Regions from separate parts of the Pseudomonas sp. TH39(2020) genome, predicted to be linked through region 2. Evidence: predicted binding sites of a transcription regulator. Region 2 holds the regulator's gene; the other holds the start of a gene.
What was found. Region 2 encodes FliA, which starts transcription of late flagellar genes. Its sites were predicted from a motif close to CTAAAGTTTNNNNNNNNNNNGCCGNTAA; they were not measured.
Positions count from the first base shown of each region.

Region 1: the regulator FliA is predicted to act here: its motif matches at 3,545-3,572, upstream of JFU47_RS18190 (methyl-accepting chemotaxis protein).

Region 1 is NZ_JAEKFF010000006.1:2,294,455-2,300,047, forward strand. It holds gene JFU47_RS18175 (putative bifunctional diguanylate cyclase/phosphodiesterase) at 1-908, shown strand, start outside; gene JFU47_RS18180 (NorM family multidrug efflux MATE transporter) at 1,017-2,414, opposite strand; gene JFU47_RS18185 (LysR substrate-binding domain-containing protein) at 2,574-3,494, shown strand; gene JFU47_RS18190 (methyl-accepting chemotaxis protein) at 3,678-5,593, shown strand, end outside.
Region 2 is NZ_JAEKFF010000007.1:1,071,164-1,085,740, reverse strand. It holds gene JFU47_RS25400 (ParA family protein) at 1-724, opposite strand, end outside; gene motD (flagellar motor protein MotD) at 768-1,658, opposite strand; gene JFU47_RS25390 (flagellar motor protein) at 1,674-2,414, opposite strand; gene JFU47_RS25385 (protein-glutamate methylesterase/protein-glutamine glutaminase) at 2,414-3,544, opposite strand; gene JFU47_RS25380 (chemotaxis protein CheA) at 3,594-5,840, opposite strand; gene JFU47_RS25375 (protein phosphatase CheZ) at 5,878-6,666, opposite strand; gene JFU47_RS25370 (chemotaxis response regulator CheY) at 6,697-7,068, opposite strand; gene fliA (RNA polymerase sigma factor FliA) at 7,236-7,976, opposite strand; gene fleN (flagellar synthesis regulator FleN) at 7,973-8,803, opposite strand; gene flhF (flagellar biosynthesis protein FlhF) at 8,920-10,248, opposite strand; gene flhA (flagellar biosynthesis protein FlhA) at 10,260-12,389, opposite strand; gene flhB (flagellar biosynthesis protein FlhB) at 12,625-13,764, opposite strand; gene fliR (flagellar biosynthetic protein FliR) at 13,768-14,550, opposite strand; gene fliQ (flagellar biosynthesis protein FliQ) at 14,554-14,577, opposite strand, start outside.

The sequences.
Region 1 (5,593 bases), on a different contig from region 2:
GCGCCGACCCGCTGATGTGGCACGCACACATCGCCATGCAACAAGCCAAAAGTACTCAGGGCTGTACCTTTCACATCTTCAACGAACGCATCAATCGCAATGCCCGCAGCATGGCCGATCTCGAAAGCGAGCTGCGCCGGGCGTTGCGCCGGGATGAACTGGAACTGCATTACCAGCCTCGCCTGAACCTTGAGGACGGGCAGATCGTCGGCCTCGAAGCCTTGGTGCGCTGGCGCCATGGCGAGCGCGGCTTGCTGCCACCCAGTGAGTTCGTGCCGCTGGCCGAGCAGAGCGGTTTGATCGTGCCGCTCGGTTACTGGGTGATTTCCCGCGCCTTGCGCGACATGCAAGCGTTGCGCGAACGGGGTTTGCCGGCGTTGCACATGGCGATCAACCTGTCGTTCCGGCAGTTTCAGGACAGCCAATTGTTGTCGACCCTGAGCCGGCTGATTGCCGAGCGCGGTGTCGAGGCGCAATGGCTGGAGTTCGAGCTGACTGAAACCGCGGTGATGCGCCGCAGTGATCTGGTGAAGCAGACCATGGATGCCCTGGGGCGTCTGGGTGTGCGCTTTTCCCTGGACGACTTCGGTACCGGTTTCTCTTCGTTTGTGCACCTCAACAGCCTGCCGATTACCTTGCTGAAGATTGATAAGAGCTTTGTCGGCGGCATGGAACAGCGCGAAGAGAATCGCAAACTGGTCCACGCGATGATCAACCTGGCGCACAACCTCAATCTTGAAGTGGTCGCCGAAGGCGTAGAAACGCCGGAGCAGCTGGATCTGTTGCGCGGGTTTGGCTGCGATCAGGTGCAGGGATATTTGATCAGCAAGCCGTTGCCGTTAGCGGAGTTGGTTGAGTATTTGACGTTCGGTTCGAGCCAGCAGCCGTCACTGGAAGTCGTGAGCTAACCACGAACAAATGTGGGAGCGAGCCTGCTCGCGATAGCGGAGTGTCAGTTGACATAGTTATTTACTGACAGACCGCTATCGCGAGCAGGCTCGCTCCCACAGGGGGTCTCAGTCAGGCTGGGCGACCGGGAAACTATTCCGCGGCGCAGGCTCCTGCCGAATCATCCGCTTCATCTTCCACTCAAACGCCCACGTCAGGCTCACCGCCGCGCATGCCAGCCCCAACGCCAACCCCCACCAGACACCCGTCGGCCCCCAATTCAAATGGAAGGCCATCCACCAGGCAGCCGGCGCGCCAATCAGCCAATAACATCCCAAACCCACGAGGAACGTGGTCTTGGCATCCTTGAGCCCGCGAATGCAGCCCATGGCGATGGTTTGCGTGCCGTCGAACAGCTCGAACCACGCGGCGACCGCCAACAGGCTCACGGCCAGGTTGATGACGTCGCGAAACGCCGGGTCGTTGTGGTCCAGGAACAAACCGATCAACTGATTCGGCAGCAACCAGAAGACCATGGCGAAGGCAAGCATCGCCGCCGCGCCAAAAGCGATGCCGACCCGTCCGGCCAGCCGTGCATTCAGCAGCTGCCCGGCGCCGTAGTGCTGCCCGATGCGCATGGTGATCGCATAGGAAATCCCCGCCGGAACCATGAACGCCACCGAGACGATTTGCAGGGCAATCTGGTGTGCGCCCATTTGCGTACTGCCCATGGTGCCCATGCACAGCGCGGCGAACGCAAACAGTCCGACTTCCACCGCGTAGGTGCCACCAATCGGCAGACCCAGGCGCCACAGTTCCTTGAGGTATTGACGGTTAGGCCGCGACAGGCCTTGGCGCAAGGGATAAGCGTCGTAAGCCGGATGCCGACGGATGTGCCAGGCCAGCGCCAGCGCCATGCAGTTGGCGACAACAGCGGTCACCAGCCCGATGCCCATCAACCCCAGTTTCGGCAGACCGAACATGCCGGTAATCAAGGCGTAATTGAGCAGGAAGTTGGCCACGGTGCCGCCGAGGCTGATGACCATCACCGGTGTTGCCCGGCCGATGGCGCTGGTAAAGCCGCGCAGGGCCATGAAGCTCAGGTAGCCGGGCAGGGCGAACGGCAGGATCAGCAGGAACTGCCCGGCCGCGTGGACGTTGGTTTCGGTCTGGCCGAACAGCAGCAACACCGGTTTGAGGTTCCACAGCAGCAGCCCGGCCACCAACGCCATCAACCACGCCAGCCATAACCCGGCCTGGGTCAGCCTGGCGGCGCCGACGATGTCGCCCGCACCCTGACGGATGGCCACGAGGGTGCCAACCGCGGCGATCACGCCAATGCAGAAGATCGACACGAACGAGTAAGTTGCTGCGCCCAGGCCGCCACCGGCCAGCGCCTCTGGACTCAGGCGCGCCATCATCAAGGTGTCGGTGAGGACCATCAGCATGTGCGCCAACTGCGAGGCAATCAACGGCCCCGCCAGCCGCAGGATGGCCCAGAGTTCGGTACGTGCTGGATGCTGCATGGTCATCACGCTCGATAATTAAAGAGGGACAGGAAAGCGTCGATTCTCGGCGCTCTCCGGGGTTTGCACAAAGGGATAAAAAGGATGGGTTGCATGATTCAAACTCATGCTGGAAAGTTTCTGCTAGGGTGACCGAATCCCGCTATAGGAGCTTTCCGAATGTCCCGTCGTCTTCCTCCCTTGTATGCCCTGCGCGCATTCGAAGCGGCGGCGCGGCACAGCTCGTTTACCCGTGCGGCCGAAGAATTATCGATCACCCAAAGTGCGGTCAGTCGGCACATTCGTACGCTAGAAGAGCATTTTGCCTGTCGGCTGTTTCACCGCAGCGGACGCAATCTGCAACTGACCGAATCGGCGCGGTTGATCCTGCCCGGCATTCGCGAAGGCTTCACCGCCCTGGAGCGGGCCTGCAATACCTTGCGCGCCGAAGATGACATCCTGCGGATGAAAGCACCGTCGACCCTGACCATGCGCTGGCTGCTGGCACGGCTCAGCCGCTTTCGGCACCTGCAGCCGGGCAACGAGGTGCAATTGACCAGCGCCTGGATGGACGTCGACTCGGTGGACTTCAACCATGAACCGTTCGACTGCGCCGTCATCCTCAGCAACGGGCATTTTCCGCCGGACTGGGAGGCGAGTTTCCTGTTCCCGGAAGAGCTGATTCCAGTCGGTGCGCCGAATCTTCTGCAGGATCAACCGTGGGATGTCGCGCGGCTGGCCAATGCCGAACTGCTGCACCCGACACCGGATCGTCGCGACTGGCGCAGTTGGCTGGAACGCATGGGGCTGGCGGATCAGGTGTCGCTCAAGGGCGGGCAGGTGTTCGACACGCTGGAACTGGGCATGATCGCCGCCGCCCGAGGTTATGGCGTGTCCATGGGCGATCTGCTGATGGTGGCGGAGGATGTGGCTCAGGGACGTCTGAGTTTGCCGTGGCCGACGGCCGTCGCCAGCGGTGAGAAATATTACCTGGTCTGGCCGAAAACCCGCCCCGGAGGTGAACGTTTGCGCAGGCTCAGCGACTTCCTGCAAGGCGAAGCCCGAGCAATGGAATTGCCCGACGTTCAACACTTGGGCTGAATCGATAGAGCCGCCGCAATGGCGGCCTTGAGCCATATCCCGGTTAATTACTCAAGTATTCCGTTTTCCCGCCGAAAATGCAGGTGGAACCTTCGTGCAGGTTCGACGCAATTCCCATTATTAGAATTTTGCTGAGTGTGCAGCCAGATCAAGGAAGATCCGGTCGCTCGGCCAGGAGCTGTCATGTCCCAACCTCGTGCCCGGATCGCCTCACAGCTTGGTCTTGCGCTTGCCGTGATACTGGCGATTGTCATCAGCGGCAGTACGGTGTTCGCCCTGCGTTCGCTGGACACCGCCAACCTCTCGACCCGCGAAGAACACCTGGCCAGTGAAGCCCGTTTGCTGGCTGATCAGTTGAGCACCTTTCACGGCACGTTGCGTGAAAGCACCCAGCGCTTGGCCGGTCTGTTCGAGAAACGCTTCAGCGCAGGGTTGAGCGTGCATCCGGACGAGCCGGTGGCCGTGGCGGGCACTCAGACCCCGGGCCTGCACCTGGGCAGCGAAGTGCTGAACAACAACTTCAAGGAAGTGGACGAGTTCAAGCAAATGACCGCCGGCGTTGCGACTGTGTTTGTGCGCAGCGGCGAAGACTTCATTCGGGTCAGCACGTCCCTGAGCAAACAGGACGGCACCCGAGCCATTGGCACGCTGCTCGATCACGCGAACCCGGCCTATGCCCGCTTGATGGCGGGGCAGGCCTACGTCGGTCGCGCCTTGCTGTTCGAACGCTCCTACATGACTCAGTACACCCCCGTACGTGACAGCGGCGGTAAGGTGATTGCTGTTCTATTCGTAGGATTCGATTACACCGACGCGCAGAACGCGCAGTTTGCCAACCTCAAGCGCTTCCGTATCGGCCAGACCGGCTCCCTGGCGTTGCTCGATGACCAAGGCAAATGGCTGGTGCCGATCGCGGGTGTGCAAGCGCTGGATCAGGCGACGCCGACCATCGTTGGTTTGGCGAAAACGCCGGGCAAGGGCGAGTTCTGGAGCGACAAGTCCGAAGATTTCTACAGCATTGCCGTACCGTTTGAAGGCGGCCCATGGTCGGTAGTAGCGAGCATGCCGAAAACCGAAATCCGTGCCGTGACCTGGAGTGTCGGCATTCAATTGGCGATTGGCAGTCTGCTGGCGATGTTGATCGCTGTGGGTTCGGCGGTCTGGCTGTTGCGCAGCAAACTGGCGCCGCTGGGTGATCTGGTGCGTCAGGCGGAAGCCTTGGGCGCCGGTGATTTGAGCGTGCGTCTGAACGTATCGAGCAATGACGAAATCGGTCAGCTGGCCCGCGCGTTCAACCAGATGAGCCAGGCGCTGTCGACCATGGTCGAGCACATCCGCAAGGCCTCGCAAGAGGTCAACAGCCGTGCCCAGGCCTTGTCCGGTCTGTCCGGTGGCGCCTATGAAGGGATGGAGCAGCAGTCGGGCGAAATCACCAGCATGGCCGGCGCCGTGGAAGAGTTCAGCGCAACGTCCCTGAACATTGCCGACAACATGGGCAGCACTCAGCGTCTGGCTCAAGAAAACGCACAGCAAACCCAGATCGGTCGTACGTCGATGGACGAAGCGTCCTCGTCCCTGGAACAAATTGCTGGAGCGCTGAACAGCACGGCGACGGTGATCAATACCTTGGGTCAGCGCTCCCAGGAAATCGGTGGCATTGTCGGGGTGATTACCTCGATTGCCGATCAGACCAACCTGCTGGCGCTCAATGCCGCCATCGAAGCCGCTCGTGCCGGTGAGCAGGGGCGTGGTTTTGCCGTCGTGGCCGATGAAGTTCGTAACCTGGCCTCACGCACTCGCGAAGCGACCGACGAAATTTCCGGCATGATCCAAAGCATTCAGCAGGAAACCGGTAACGCCATCAGCACCATGGAGCAGGGCAACCTGTTGATGCAGGAAGGCCTGTCGCGCAACGCCAACGTGGCTTCGGCCCTGGCGCGGATTGACGAGCAAAGCCGCTCGGCCGGTCAGCAATTTGCGGCGATCACCACCGCGACCCAGGAGCAGAGCAGTACCGCGACATTGCTCAGCAGCAACCTGCAAAGCATTGCATTGGCCAACAGTGAGCAGCGCGAAGTGGTGTCGAACCTGGCCGTGAC
Region 2 (14,577 bases):
CCCCACGGCTCTTGCCGTCGAACTGCGAAGGCGTCACACCAGCACGGCTGGCGTCGCGCAAGCGGGTATCGACCGGAATGTAGCCCTGCCAGATTTCTTCCGGGTACTTGTCGCGCAACACCCGAAGCGTGCTGAGAGAAGCCTGCGTGCGGCGGTCGAACAGGGTCGGCACGATGCTGAAGGGCAGCGCCTGTTTGCGCGAACGGTTGATCATCGCCAGTGTATTGACCATGCGTTCGAGGCCTTTGACCGCCAGGTGTTCGGTCTGCACCGGGATCACCAATTGCTGGCTCGCCGCCAAGGCATTGACCATCAGCACGCCGAGCAACGGCGGACTGTCGATCACGGCGTAATCGAAGTCCTGCCAAAGTTGCGCCAGGCTCTTGGCAATCACCAGGCCCAGGCCGCTCTGCCCCGGCGACTGGCGCTCGAGGGTCGCGAGTGCGGTGCTCGACGGCAACAGGGAAATACTCTCGTGGCTGGTGGGCAACAACAACTGGCCGGGCAAGCCTTGCGGCACACTGCCCTTGTGCAGGAACAGGTCGTAGCTGCTGTGCTCCAGGCTGTCGGGGTCGTAACCGAAGTAGCTGGTCATGGAGCCGTGGGGGTCGAGATCGACCACAACCACACGCTTGCCCGCCTCGGCCAGTAAACCGGCTAAAGCGATAGAGGAAGTGGTTTTACCAACACCACCCTTTTGATTGGCAACGGCCCAGACTCTCATTCGGATTGTTCCTCCCGGTCGAAATCGTCGACCGAGAAATAGCTCAACGTATTAATGCGGGTGACGGAGAATTGACGGCACTCTCTCGTCCCGGCGACTTGACCGGGGTCGGTGCAGTTTGTGTGCCAGCACGCTTCAACGCGGCATCCGGTTTCGCATTAGCGGTTCCGGTACCGGTAAGGCTGCGGCGCACATCGAGATTTCGTGACACCACCAGCACCACGCGACGGTTACGCGCCCGCCCCTCGGCAGTCGCGTTGTTGGCCACTGGCTGGAACTCGCCGTAACCCACCGACGCCAAGCGACCGGGGTTCACACCCTGCATCGCCAGCATGCGCACGATGCTCGCCGACCGGGCCGAGGACAGCTCCCAGTTGGTGGGGTATTGCGCGGTGCGAATCGGTTGATCGTCAGTGAAACCTTCGACGTGAATCGGGTTGTCGAACGGCTTCAGAATCGCGGCAACCTTGTCGATGATGTTGAACGCGATGTCGCTGGGCATGGCGTCGCCGCTGCCGAACAACAGGCTGGAATTGAGTTCGATCTCGACCCACAGCTCGTTGCCGCGAATGGTCATCTGGTTGGAGCTGATCAAGTCGCCGAACGCGGCGCTGATGTCGTCGGCGATGCTTTTGAGCGGATCACTGGCACCCGCGATACCGGCGTCGACCTGCTCGGCGTCTTTAACCAGCGGCTTGGCCGGGGTCACGGTCTTCGGTCGCTCGTCACCGATCGGGATCGGCTTGAGGGCGCGGTCGGAGTCGGTAAAGACCCCGATCAACGCTTCGGAAATAACCTTGTACTTGCCTTCGTTGATCGAAGAGATCGAGTACATCACCACGAAGAAAGCAAAAAGCAAGGTGATGAAGTCCGCGTAGGACACCAGCCAGCGCTCGTGATTAACGTGTTCTTCAGGTTGGCGACGACGTGCCATGGTCCATGTCTCCCATCAATCCATGAAGCCCTGAAGCTTCAACTCAATAGAGCGAGGGTTTTCACCTTCGGCGATCGACAGAATGCCTTCCAACAACATTTCGCGATAACGCGACTGCCGCAAAGCGATGGACTTGAGTTTGGCGGCAATCGGCAGCAGCACCAGGTTGGCACTGGCCACGCCGTAGATGGTCGCGACAAAGGCCACGGCAATGCCGCTACCCAGTTGCGATGGATCGGCCAGGTTGCCCATCACGTGGATCAGGCCCATCACCGCACCGATGATCCCGATGGTCGGCGCGTAGCCGCCCATGCTTTCGAAGACTTTGGCGGCTTCGATGTCGCGGCTTTCCTGAGTGTAGAAATCCACTTCCAGAATGCTGCGAATCGCTTCCGGCTCGGCGCCGTCCACCAGCAGTTGCAGACCTTTGCGCGAGTAGTTGTCCGACTCGGCGTCAGCCACCCCTTCCAGTCCGAGCAAGCCTTCCTTGCGTGCGGTCAGGCTCCAGTTGACGACGCGATCGACGCCACCGGCGAGGTCGATGCGTGGAGGGAACAGGATCCAGGCCAGAATCTGCATGGCACGCTTGAAAGCGCTCATCGGTGCTTGCAACAGCGCCGCACCGATGGTCCCACCGAGTACGATCAACGCCGCCGGGCCGTTGGCCAGAGCGCCGAGGTGACCGCCTTCAAGGTAGTTGCCGCCAATGATGGCGACAAACGCCATGATGATCCCGATGAGGCTTAAAACATCCATCAGATACAAGCCTCGACCAGATGCTTGCCGATATCGTCCAGGCCGTACACCGCATCGGCGAGTTCGGCTTTGACGATGGCCATTGGCATGCCGTAGATCACGCAGCTGGCTTCATCCTGAGCCCAGATCGAGCTGCCGCCCTGCTTGAGCAGACGCGCGCCTTCGCGACCATCGGCGCCCATGCCGGTCAATACGACCGCCAGAACTTTGTCACCGTAAGACTTGGCCGCGGAACCAAAGGTGATGTCCACACACGGCTTGTAGTTCAAACGCTCGTCACCCGGCAGGATTTTCACCGCGCCACGGCCGTCGATCATCATTTGCTTGCCACCCGGCGCCAGCAACGCCAGGCCCGGACGCAGGATGTCGCCATCCTCGGCTTCCTTGACGCTGATGCGGCAGAGCTTGTCCAGTCGTTCGGCGAAGGCCTTGGTGAAGGCGGCCGGCATGTGCTGGATCAATACGATGGGTGCAGGGAAGTTAGCCGGCAATTGGGTCAGAACCCGCTGCAAGGCAACCGGGCCGCCCGTGGACGTACCGATGGCGACCAGTTTGTAGGCTTTGCGTTTCGGCGCTGGCGACGACGAGGCTGGCGCGTGGGTACGCGCCGGAATCGGCGCCGGTGCGGGACGCGCAGGCGCGCTGCTGCCGTAGCTGCTGACGTTCGAAGGTGCGGGCGTCGGGGCGGGTGCGGCGACAGGTGCCGGAGCGCTGTAGGTGTTGGCGCGACGGTTACTGTGCGAAATACTGAGAATCTTCTCGCACAGCAGTTGCTTGACCTTCTCCGGGTTACGGGAGATGTCTTCGAAATTCTTCGGCAGGAAATCCACCGCGCCAGCGTCCAGCGCGTCGAGGGTTACCCGAGCGCCTTCGTGGGTCAGCGAGGAGAACATCAACACCGGGGTCGGGCAGCGCTGCATGATGTGCCGCACCGCCGTGATGCCATCCATCATCGGCATCTCGTAGTCCATGGTGATCACGTCTGGCTTGAGGGCCAGCGCCTGATCAATCGCCTCTTTTCCGTTGGTCGCCGTGCCGACGACCTGGATATTCGGATCCGCTGAAAGAATTTCCGAGACGCGGCGGCGGAAAAACCCCGAATCGTCCACCACCAGGACTTTAACTGCCATAAACACTCCGTTAGACGGAGCAAGGCTCAGTCGCCCCGCCCCACCAGAATCAAATACGCCGTGCGGCGTAACGCTTGAGCATGCTCGGAACATCGAGAATCAGCGCAATGCGGCCGTCACCGGTGATGGTGGCGCCGGACATGCCCGGGGTTCCCTGGAGCATTTTGCCCAATGGCTTGATGACCACTTCTTCCTGGCCCACCAGTTGATCGACGACGAAGCCGATCCGCTGAGTGCCCACCGAAAGGATCACCACATGGCCTTCGCGCTGCTCTTCGTGAGCGGCGGAGCTGACCAGCCAGCGTTTGAGGTAGAACAATGGCAGCGCCTTGTCCCGCACGATCACCACTTCCTGGCCGTCCACCACGTTGGTGCGCGACAGGTCGAGGTGGAAGATCTCGTTGACGTTCACCAGCGGGAACGCAAACGCCTGGTTGCCCAGCATGACCATCAGCGTCGGCATGATCGCCAGGGTCAACGGGACCTTGATGACGATCTTCGAGCCCTTGCCCTTGGTCGAATAGATATTGATGGTGCCGTTGAGCTGGGCGATTTTGGTTTTCACCACGTCCATGCCCACGCCGCGTCCGGAGACATCGGAAATTTCGGTCTTGGTCGAGAAACCCGGTGCGAAGATCAGGTTGAAGCAATCGGATTCGCTGAGGCGATCCGCGGCATCCTTGTCCATCAAGCCTTTCTTCACGGCAATGCCGCGCAGAACATCGGCGTCCATGCCCTTGCCGTCATCGGAGATCGACAGAAGGATGTGGTCGCCTTCCTGTTCAGCGGACAGGATCACCTTGCCGCTGCGAGGCTTGCCCATCGCTTCGCGCTCGGCCGGCTCTTCAATACCGTGGTCGACCGAGTTGCGCACCAAGTGGACCAGCGGGTCGGCCAGGGCCTCGACGAGGTTCTTGTCGAGGTCGGTTTCTTCGCCGACCAGTTCCAGGTTGATCTCTTTCTTGAGCTGGCGAGCCAGGTCGCGAACCAGGCGCGGGAAGCGCCCGAAGACCTTCTTGATCGGTTGCATCCGGGTCTTCATGACCGCGGTTTGCAGGTCGGCCGTGACCACGTCGAGGTTCGACACGGCCTTGGACATGGCTTCGTCGCCGCTGTTGAGGCCCAGACGGACCAAGCGGTTACGCACCAGTACCAACTCGCCGACCATGTTCATGATTTCGTCGAGACGCGCGGTATCGACCCGCACGGTGGTCTCGGCTTCGCTGGCCGGTTTTTCCGGTGGCGGCGCGGACGGGGCACGAGCCGGAGCCGGGGCAGCAGCAGCGGCAGGCTTCGGCGCTTCGGCTTTAGGCTCGGGCGCTTTGGCAACGGGTTTCGGTGCAACAGCCTTGGCCGCTGGCGCCACAACCGATGCGCTGGCGCCGGACGCGGTGCCCACTTCAGTGAACTTGCCCTTGCCGTGCAATTCGTCGAGCAGCGATTCAAACTCGTGATCGGAGATCAGGTCGCTGCCAGCCGCCTTAGCGGTTGGCGCAGCCGGGGCCGGAGCCGCAGCAATGGCCGATTCCAGCGCGTCGACAGCAAAGTTACCCTTGCCGTGCAACTGATCGAGCAAAGCTTCGAACTCGTCGTCGGTGATATCGGAGCTGTCGCCTGCCGCTTTCGGGGCAGCCGGCGCCACTGGCGCCGGGGCTACCGCATCAACGGCGAACTGGCCTTTACCGTGCAGCTGATCGAGCAACGACTCGAACTCGGCATCGGTAATTTCGTCGCTGGCCGCTGCATTGCTGCTCGGCGCTGGCACAGCTGCCGGGGCTTCTGCCTGAGCCTTGACGGCGTTCAGTGAGTCCAGCAGTTGTTCGAATTCGTTATCGGTGATGTCACCCGATTCGCTCTCGGCGGCAGGTTCTTCCACCACCTCGGCGACCGGTGCGGCGTCTTCAGTTTGCGGCTCGGCCAGACGGGCCAGTGCCGCAAGCAATTCAGGCGTGGCAGCCGTGATCGGGCTGCGCTCGCGGACTTCGGTGAACATGCCGTTCACCGCATCCAGCGCTTCGAGAACCACGTCCATCAGTTCCGAGTCGACGCGACGTTCACCCTTGCGCAGGATGTCGAACACGTTCTCGGCGATGTGACAGCACTCCACCAGCTCGTTGAGCTGGAGGAAGCCGGCGCCTCCTTTTACAGTGTGAAAACCGCGAAAAATTGCATTGAGCAAGTCCGCATCATCGGGTCGGCTTTCAAGCTCGACCAGCTGTTCGGACAGTTGCTCTAGAATCTCGCCGGCCTCAACCAGGAAATCCTGAAGGATCTCTTCATCGGCGCCGAAGCTCATTAAGGGGGTGCTCCTAAAGGTCTAAAAACCTAAAAACCTAAAATCCAAGACTGGATAGCAAATCGTCCACATCGTCCTGACCGGACACAACGTCTTCTCTTTTATCGGCATGAATCTGCGGACCTTCACCCTGAGAGAGATGTTTTTGCGGATCTTTTTCTGCAAGCATCGCTTCACGGTCATGTTCGATGCCCGCAAAGCGGTCCACCTGACTGGCCATAAGCACGAGCTTGAGCAGGTTGCTTTCAACTTCGGTGACCAATTGGGTCACACGCTTGATCACCTGACCGGTGAGGTCCTGGTAATCCTGAGCGAGCAGAATGTCGTTGAGGTTGCTCGACACAACGCGATTGTCTTCGCTGCTGCGTGTCAGGAAACCGTCGACTCGCCGGGCCAGCTCGCGGAACTCTTCAGCCCCGACTTCGCGACGCATGAACCGTCCCCAATCGGTGCTCAAGGCCTGGGCTTCGTTGCTCAGGCCATTGACCAGCGGCGTGGCGTTTTCCACCAGGTCCATGGTGCGGTTGGCAGCAGCCTCGGTCAGCTTGACCACATAGCCCAGACGCTCGGTGGCGTCCGTGATCTGTGACACTTCCTCGGCTTGCGGCATGTTCGGGTCAATCTGGAAATTGACGATCGCGCTATGCAGCTCGCGAGTGAGCTTGCCCACTTCCTGATACAGGCCACGGTCACGGGTCTGATTGAGCTCATGGATCAGTTGCACAGCGTCGCCGAACCTGCCTTTTTCAAGGCTTTCGACCAGTTCGACCGCGTGTTTTTTCAGAGTCGATTCGAAATCGCCCTGTGAAGACTCGTTATGCTCCATAGCTCCCCCGTGGCGCAGTGGCTTCGCACATCAACCGATGCGTTCGAAAATCTTCTCGATTTTTTCTTTTAACGCCTGGGCCGTGAAGGGCTTGACCACATAGCCGTTAACTCCGGCCTGGGCTGCCTCGATGATCTGCTCGCGCTTGGCTTCAGCGGTCACCATCAGCACCGGCAGGTGCTTGAGCTTTTCATCGGCACGCACGTGGCGCAGCAGATCGATACCGGTCATGCCAGGCATGTTCCAGTCTGTTACCAGAAAGTCGATGCTGCCGCTGTTGAGAACCGGAATGGCAGTAGTGCCATCGTCAGCCTCGACCGTGTTGGTGAACCCAAGGTCACGCAACAGGTTTTTAATGATCCGCCGCATCGTTGAGAAGTCATCAACGATGAGGATTTTCATGTTCTTGTCCAATTCGACCTCCAAGCAGTCTTAAACGCGCCCAGCACCTGGACGCGCCATTTCAATCAATCCGGCAAAGCACTCAATGACTGTCTGGAGCACAACAGATCGGGACCGGTACGGTTCAACACCCCACCAGCCGCGTTCGCAGTGTCCCCACACTGCCTTCAGCGCGCTCGCCACTCCCCCAAACGCCCCCGCAAACGGGCCGCGCACTGGCTGTGTAACTGGCTGACCCGAGATTCGCTAACCCCCAGGACCTCACCGATTTCCTTGAGATTCAACTCTTCGTCGTAGTACAGCGCCAACACCAGTCGCTCACGCTCCGGCAAATTGGCAATCGCGTCCGCCAGCGCCGCCTGGAAGCGTCCATCTTCCAGATCGCGTGACGGCTCGAGATGAGCACTGGCGCCACCCTCGTGCAGCCCTTCGTGTTCGCCGTCCTGCAACAGATCGTCGAAACTGAATAAGCGGCTGCCCAGGGTGTCGTTCAAAATCCCGTAATAATCGTCGAGACTCAATTGGAGTTCGGCCGCAACCTCGTGATCTTTAGCGTCACGGCCGGTTTTAGCTTCAATCGAGCGAATGGCGTCGCTGACCATCCGGGTATTGCGGTGGACCGAACGTGGCGCCCAGTCCCCCTTGCGTACTTCATCGAGCATCGCGCCACGGATTCGTATGCCCGCGTACGTCTCGAAACTCGCGCCTTTGCTGGCGTCGTATTTGGTCGACACTTCAAGCAGGCCGATCATCCCGGCCTGGATCAGGTCTTCAACCTGGACACTGGCCGGCAGACGCGCCAGCAAGTGGTAAGCAATGCGTTTAACCAGTGGCGCGTAACGCTCGATCAGCTCGTACTGCGCGTCACGTGCCGACTTCTTGTAGAGGTTGTAGCCACTGGCTGTCATAGCACCGGTCCTGCCGTTTGTTGCACGAGGCGCTCGACGAAAAACTCCAGGTGCCCACGCGGGTTGGCAGGTAGCGGCCAGGTATCGACCTTCTGTGCAATCGCCTTGAACGCCAGTGAGCACTTGGAACGCGGGAAGGCTTCGTAAACGGCGCGCTGCTTCTGCACAGCCTTGCGCACGCTTTCGTCGTAAGGCACCGCGCCGACGTATTGTAAGGCGACGTCAAGGAAGCGATCCGTGACCTTGGTCAACTTGGCGAACAGGTTGCGCCCTTCCTGCGGACTCTGGGCCATGTTGGCCAGGACGCGGAAGCGGTTCATGCCGTAATCGCGGTTCAGCAGTTTGATCAGTGCGTAGGCATCGGTGATCGAAGTCGGCTCGTCGCAGACCACCAGCAAGACTTCTTGCGCTGCGCGGACGAAACTGACGACCGATTCACCAATGCCCGCCGCGGTGTCGATCACCAGCACGTCGAGGTTGTCGCCGATATCGCTGAACGCCTGGATCAGGCCGGCGTGTTGAGCCGGGCTCAAATGAACCATGCTCTGTGTGCCGGACGCGGCCGGGACGATGCGAATGCCGCCAGGGCCTTGCAACAGAACGTCGCGCAGCTCGCAGCGGCCTTCGATCACGTCGGCCAAAGTACGTTTGGGTGTCAGCCCCAACAGAACGTCGACGTTCGCCAGCCCCAGATCGGCGTCCAACAGCATGACGCGCCGGCCGAGCTCAGCTAGAGCCAGGGACAAGTTCACTGACACGTTAGTTTTCCCGACGCCACCTTTGCCGCCGGTCACCGCGATCACCTGTACGGGATGCATGCTGCCCATGAATTTTCTTTACCTTGTCTTACTTAGACGGAGGCCACATTACTGGCTGCGCGTTCATTAACTGAACAATGCATGGCAGACCATCGATGTAGGTACAAAAACTGTTCATTAATACCTCAGCCGACCTGCTTGGTCGGGCTGTGGTAAATATCAGCGAACATATCAGCCATGGCTTCTTCGCTGGGTTCTTCTTGCATTTGCACGCTTACGGCGCGACTGACCAACTGATGACGACGCGGTAGATGCAAATCATCCGGAATCCGCGGGCCATCGGTCAGGTAGGCCACCGGCAACTCATGACTGATGGCCAGGCTCAACACCTCGCCCAGACTTGCCGTTTCATCCAGTTTAGTCAGGATGCAGCCAGCGAGCCCGCAGCGTTTGTAACTGTGATAAGCGGCCGTTAGAACCTGTTTCTGGCTGGTGGTTGCCAAAACCAGGTAATTTTTCGATTTGATGCCACGACCGGCCAGGCTTTCTAGCTGCATGCGCAGTGCCGGATCGCTGGCCTGAAGGCCCGCGGTATCGATCAGCACCACGCGTTTGCGCAACAAAGGCTCCAGCGCCTGCACCAGCGACTGGCCCGGATCGACATGCGTCACCGACACATTGAGGATCCGGCCCAACGTCTTGAGTTGTTCCTGAGCACCAATACGGTAGCTGTCCATGCTGACCAGCGCGATATTTTGCGCGCCGTACTTGAGCACGTAACGGGCCGCGAGTTTGGCCAGGGTGGTGGTCTTGCCCATGCCGGCGGGGCCGACCATGGCAATCACGCCACCCTCTTCCAGAGGCTCGACTTCCGGTGTGGCGATCATTCGCGCCAGGTGCGCCAGCAACATGCGCCAGGCCTGACGAGGTTCTTCAATATCGGTAATCAGCGCCAGCAAATCGCGCGACAACGGGCCGGACAGACCGATGCGTTGCAGGCGACGCCAAAGATTGGCCTGGGCCGGGCGGCTGCCTTGCAGCTGATTCCAGGCCAGGGAGCCGAGTTGCACTTCCATCAGTTCGCGCAGGCTGTTGAGCTCGAAACGCATCGAGTCGAACGCCCGTGGGTCGACGCCACCGGTGGCAGGTGCCGCGGCCGGTGCAGGACGACGGGGTTCGGTGTAGGTCGGCTCGATCAGCGGCTCGGCGGCAGTCAGTGGCAGGCCGGCGAACAATTGGCGATTGGTGGACTTATCGCTCTCGCCATCGCTGCGCAGGCTCAGTTCGGCCTGGGCGGTGACGATCCGCGATTGGGTCTTGCGCAGCTCGTCTTCGAGTTCCATGTTCGGAACGCGCGGAGCCAGCGCCGACAACTTGTAATCCAGGGCAGCCGTCAGCTCGACACCACCGGCGATCCGGCGGTTGCCAATGATGGCGGCATCAGCGCCCAGCTCATCACGAACCAGTTTCATGGCCTGACGCATATCGGCGGCGAAAAAACGCTTAACTTGCATAAACCACTACCTCAGCCGTTGGGCCCTACTGTCGCAACGATGGTCACTTGCTTGTTGTCAGGAATTTCCTGGTAAGCCAACACATGCAAACCCGGGACTGCCAATCGGCCGAATCGCGACAGCATCGCGCGAACCGGACCGGCTACCAGCAGAATCACCGGTTGACCTTGCATTTCCTGACGCTGCGCCGCATCGATCAACGAGCGTTGCAGTTTCTCAGCCATGCTTGGCTCCAGCAAAACGCCCTCTTCCGAGCCTTGTCCTGCCTTCTGAAGACTATTGAGCAATATTTGTTCCAACCTTGGCTCCAGAGTGATTACTGGTAGCTCGGAGTCAGTCCCTACAATGCTTTGGACGATTGCGCGGGATACGCCGACGCGCACCGCGGCCACCAGCGCGGCAGTATCTTGACTCTTGCTGGCATTGTTTGCGATGGCTTCGGCAATGCTGCGAATGTCCCGTACTGGCACCTGTTCGGCCAGCAACGCCTGCAATACTTTGAGCAGCTGCGACAGGGAGACCACGCCAGGCACCAGCTCTTCGGCCAGTTTTGGCGAGCTTTTGGCCAGCAATTGCATGAGTTGCTGCACTTCTTCGTGGCCGATCAACTCGCTCGAGTGCTTGTACAAAATCTGGTTCAAGTGGGTTGCCACTACCGTACTGGCATCGACCACGGTGTAACCGAGGGATTGAGCCTGGGCACGCTGGCTGATTTCGATCCAGACCGCCTCCAGACCGAAAGCCGGATCTTTGGCGGTAATGCCGTTGAGCGTGCCGTAGACCTGCCCCGGGTTGATCGCCAGTTCGCGATCCGGGTAAATCTCCGCTTCGGCCAGGATCACCCCCATCAGGGTCAGGCGATAGGCACTGGGCGCCAGGTCGAGGTTGTCACGGATGTGCACGGTCGGCATCAGGAAGCCCAGATCCTGGGACAGCTTCTTGCGCACGCCCTTGATCCGCGCCAGCAACTGACCACCCTGATTGCGGTCCACCAGCGGAATCAGCCGGTAGCCGACTTCCAGGCCGATCATGTCGATCGGAGTGACGTCGTCCCAGCCAAGCTCTTTGGTTTCCTGAGCGCGAGCCGGCGATGGCAACAGCTCCTGCTGACGCTTGACCTCTTGCAAGGCCTGAACCTTGACCACGTTCTGCTTCTTCCAGAACAGGTACGCGCCGCCAGCTGCCAGGGCTGCCATGCTGAGAAAGGAGAAATGCGGCATGCCGGGCACCAGGCCCATCACTGCCATCAAACCCGCCGCCACGGCCAACGCTTTGGGCGAGGCGAACATCTGGCGATTGATCTGCTTGCCCATGTCTTCCGAACCGGAAGCACGGGTCACCATGATCGCTGCAGCTGTAGATAAAAGCAGTGATGGCAATTGCGCCACCAAACCGTCACCGATGGTCAACAGCGCGTAAACCCGGCCGGCGTCGCCGAAGGTCATGCCGTGCTGGAAGATACCCACCGCCATGCCGCCGATCAGGTTGATGAAGAGAATCAGCAGACCGGCAATGGCGTCACCGCGAACGAACTTGCTGGCACCGTCCATGGAACCGTAGAACTCGGCTTCCTGGGCGACTTCCATCCGGCGCAGCTTGGCCTGGTTCTGGTCGATCAGGCCGGCGTTCAAGTCGGCGTCGATCGCCATTTGTTTACCGGGCATCGCATCGAGGGTGAAACGCGCGCTCACCTCGGAAATCCGTCCGGCACCCTTTGTCACTACAACGAAGTTGATGATCATCAAAATCGCGAAGACGACGATACCGACCACGTAGTTACCGCCGATCACCACCTCGCCGAAGGCCTGGATCACCTTACCGGCAGCGGCATGGCCATCCTGACCGTGGAGCATCACCACGCGCGTGGAGGCCACGTTCAGCGCGAGTCGCAACAGGGTCGCCACCAGCAGAATGGTCGGGAACACCGCAAAGTCCAGCGGCCGCAAGGCGTAGACGCACACCAGCAGCACGACGATCGACAAGGCAATGTTGAACGTGAAGAACACGTCCAGCAGGAACGGCGGAACCGGCAACATCATCATCGCCAGCATGACCAGCAGCAACAACGGCACACCCAGATTGCCTCGACTTAAGTCGGCAACGTTTGTGCGAGCACTGTTGAATAACTGAGAGCGATCCACCGGTTTTCCCCGTCCCTTAAAGCAAACTTTTTGACGCCTGAAGCAGGCGCAGAGCGGCTACTGCAAGAAGCCTTCCAACTTTTGCCGAGGCGGGGAATAGAGGGGTGTATTGAGCTTTGTAGCAGCTGTCGAGCCTGCGAGACTGCGTCCGAGAACGAAGTTCTCGCAAAGGTTTACGACTGCTGCGCAGCCGGACGCAGCCTCGCAGGCTCGACAGCTGCTACACGCGTCTCTCTCAGGAATCGCGCCGCAGGTCGGGCGGAATCGGCAGGTCGTCCTTGAGCGGATCCGGGCGTTTACCCTTGCCGGCGCGGTGCTGGCGGATCTGGTAGACGTAAGCGAGCACCTGGGCGACGGCAAGGTAGAGCCCGCCAGGGATTTCCTGATCAAGTTCGGTGGAGTAGTAGATCGAACGCGCCAGTGCTGGCGACTCAAGCAGCAGCACTTCGTTGGCCACAGCGATTTCACGGATTTTCAAGGCCAGGAAGTCGCTGCCCTTGGCGATCAGCATCGGCGCCCCACCCTTGTCCGGATCGTACTTGAGCGCTACGGCGTAGTGAGTCGGGTTGGTGATCACCACATCGGCGTCGGGGATTGCCGCCATCATCCGGCGCTGGGACATGTCGCGCTGCAGCTGGCGAATCCGCTGTTTGACCTCCGGGCGCCCCTCCTGATCCTTATGCTCGTCGCGTATTTCCTGCTTGGTCATCAGCAGTTTCTTGTGGCTCTCCCAGAGCTGCACCGGCACGTCCACCGCGGCGATGATGATTAGCCCACAGGACATCCATAACGTACTCCAGCCCACTACCTGCAGGCAGTGAATGACGGCCAGCTCCAAAGGTTCGTGGGCGATGCGTATCAGGTCATCGATGTCTGACGATAACACCTGCAGGGCCACCGCCAGGATGATCAAAAACTTCGCAAACGCCTTAAGCAGCTCCGCCACCGCCTTGAACGAAAACATCCGCTTGAGGCCGGCGGCAGGGTTCATCCGACTGAACTTCGGTGCCAGGGAACCCGCTGCGAATAGCCATCCACCCAGGGAGATTGGCCCGATCAACGCGGCCAGCACCAGGGTGATCATGATCGGCTGAATCGCCAGCAAGGCTGTCAGCCCTGAACTCAACAGGTAAGTGCTCATGGAGCGCTGATCGAGAATGACTTCACGGGACAGGGAGAAATTCTGCCGCATCAATTCCATCAAGTCTTGCGCCAGCGCCCCGCCGAAAATCAGCAGCGCACCGGAACCCGCCAGCATGATCGCCAGCGTGTTGAGCTCTTTTGAACGCGCGATCTCGCCTTTCTCGCGAGAGTCCTTCTTGCGCTTCTCCGTGGGGTCTTCTGTTTTGTCCTGACCGCTTTCGCTCTCAGCCATGACTCAGCGCGCCCGTGCCAGTTCGCGTAACAACTGCAAGGCCTCGGAGGCCAGCGGTTGATACTGATTGATAATGTCCGCCAGCCCGACCCAGACAATGAACAGCCCGAGCACCAAGGTCAGCGGGAAGCCGATGGAGAAGATGTTCAGCTGTGGCGCCGCCCGGGTCATGATGCCAAAGGCGATGTTGACCACCAGCAACGCAGTGATCGCCGGCAACACCAGCAACAGCGCGGCCCCGAGGACCCAACCGAGTTTGCCGGCCAGCTCCCAGTACTGATTGACCAAAAACCCGCTACCGACCGGCAGCGTAGTGAAGCTTTCGGTGAGGATTTCGAACACCACCAGATGGCCGTTCATGGACAGGAACAACAGCGTCACCAGCATGGTGAAGAACTGCCCGATCACCGCCACCGAGACGCCGTTGGTAGGGTCGACCATCGAAGCGAAACCCATGCCCATCTGAATGGAGACGATCTGCCCCGCGACCACAAAGGCCTGGAAGAACAGCTGCAAGGAGAAACCCAGCACTGCACCGACGAGGATCTGCTCGGCGATCAGCAGCAGCCCGCTCAAGTCCAGCGCATTGACCGGCGGCATCGGCGGCAACCCGGGGGCAATCACTACCGTGATCGCGAGGGCAAAATAAAGGCGCACTCGCTTGGGCACCAGAGTCGTCCCGAAAACCGGCATGACCATCAGCAAGGCACCGATACGAAACAGCGGCAGCATGAACGTCGCCACCCAGGTACTGATCTGGGTATCGGTCAGCTGGAGCAGCGACATGGTTTAGCCGATGACCTGAGGAATACT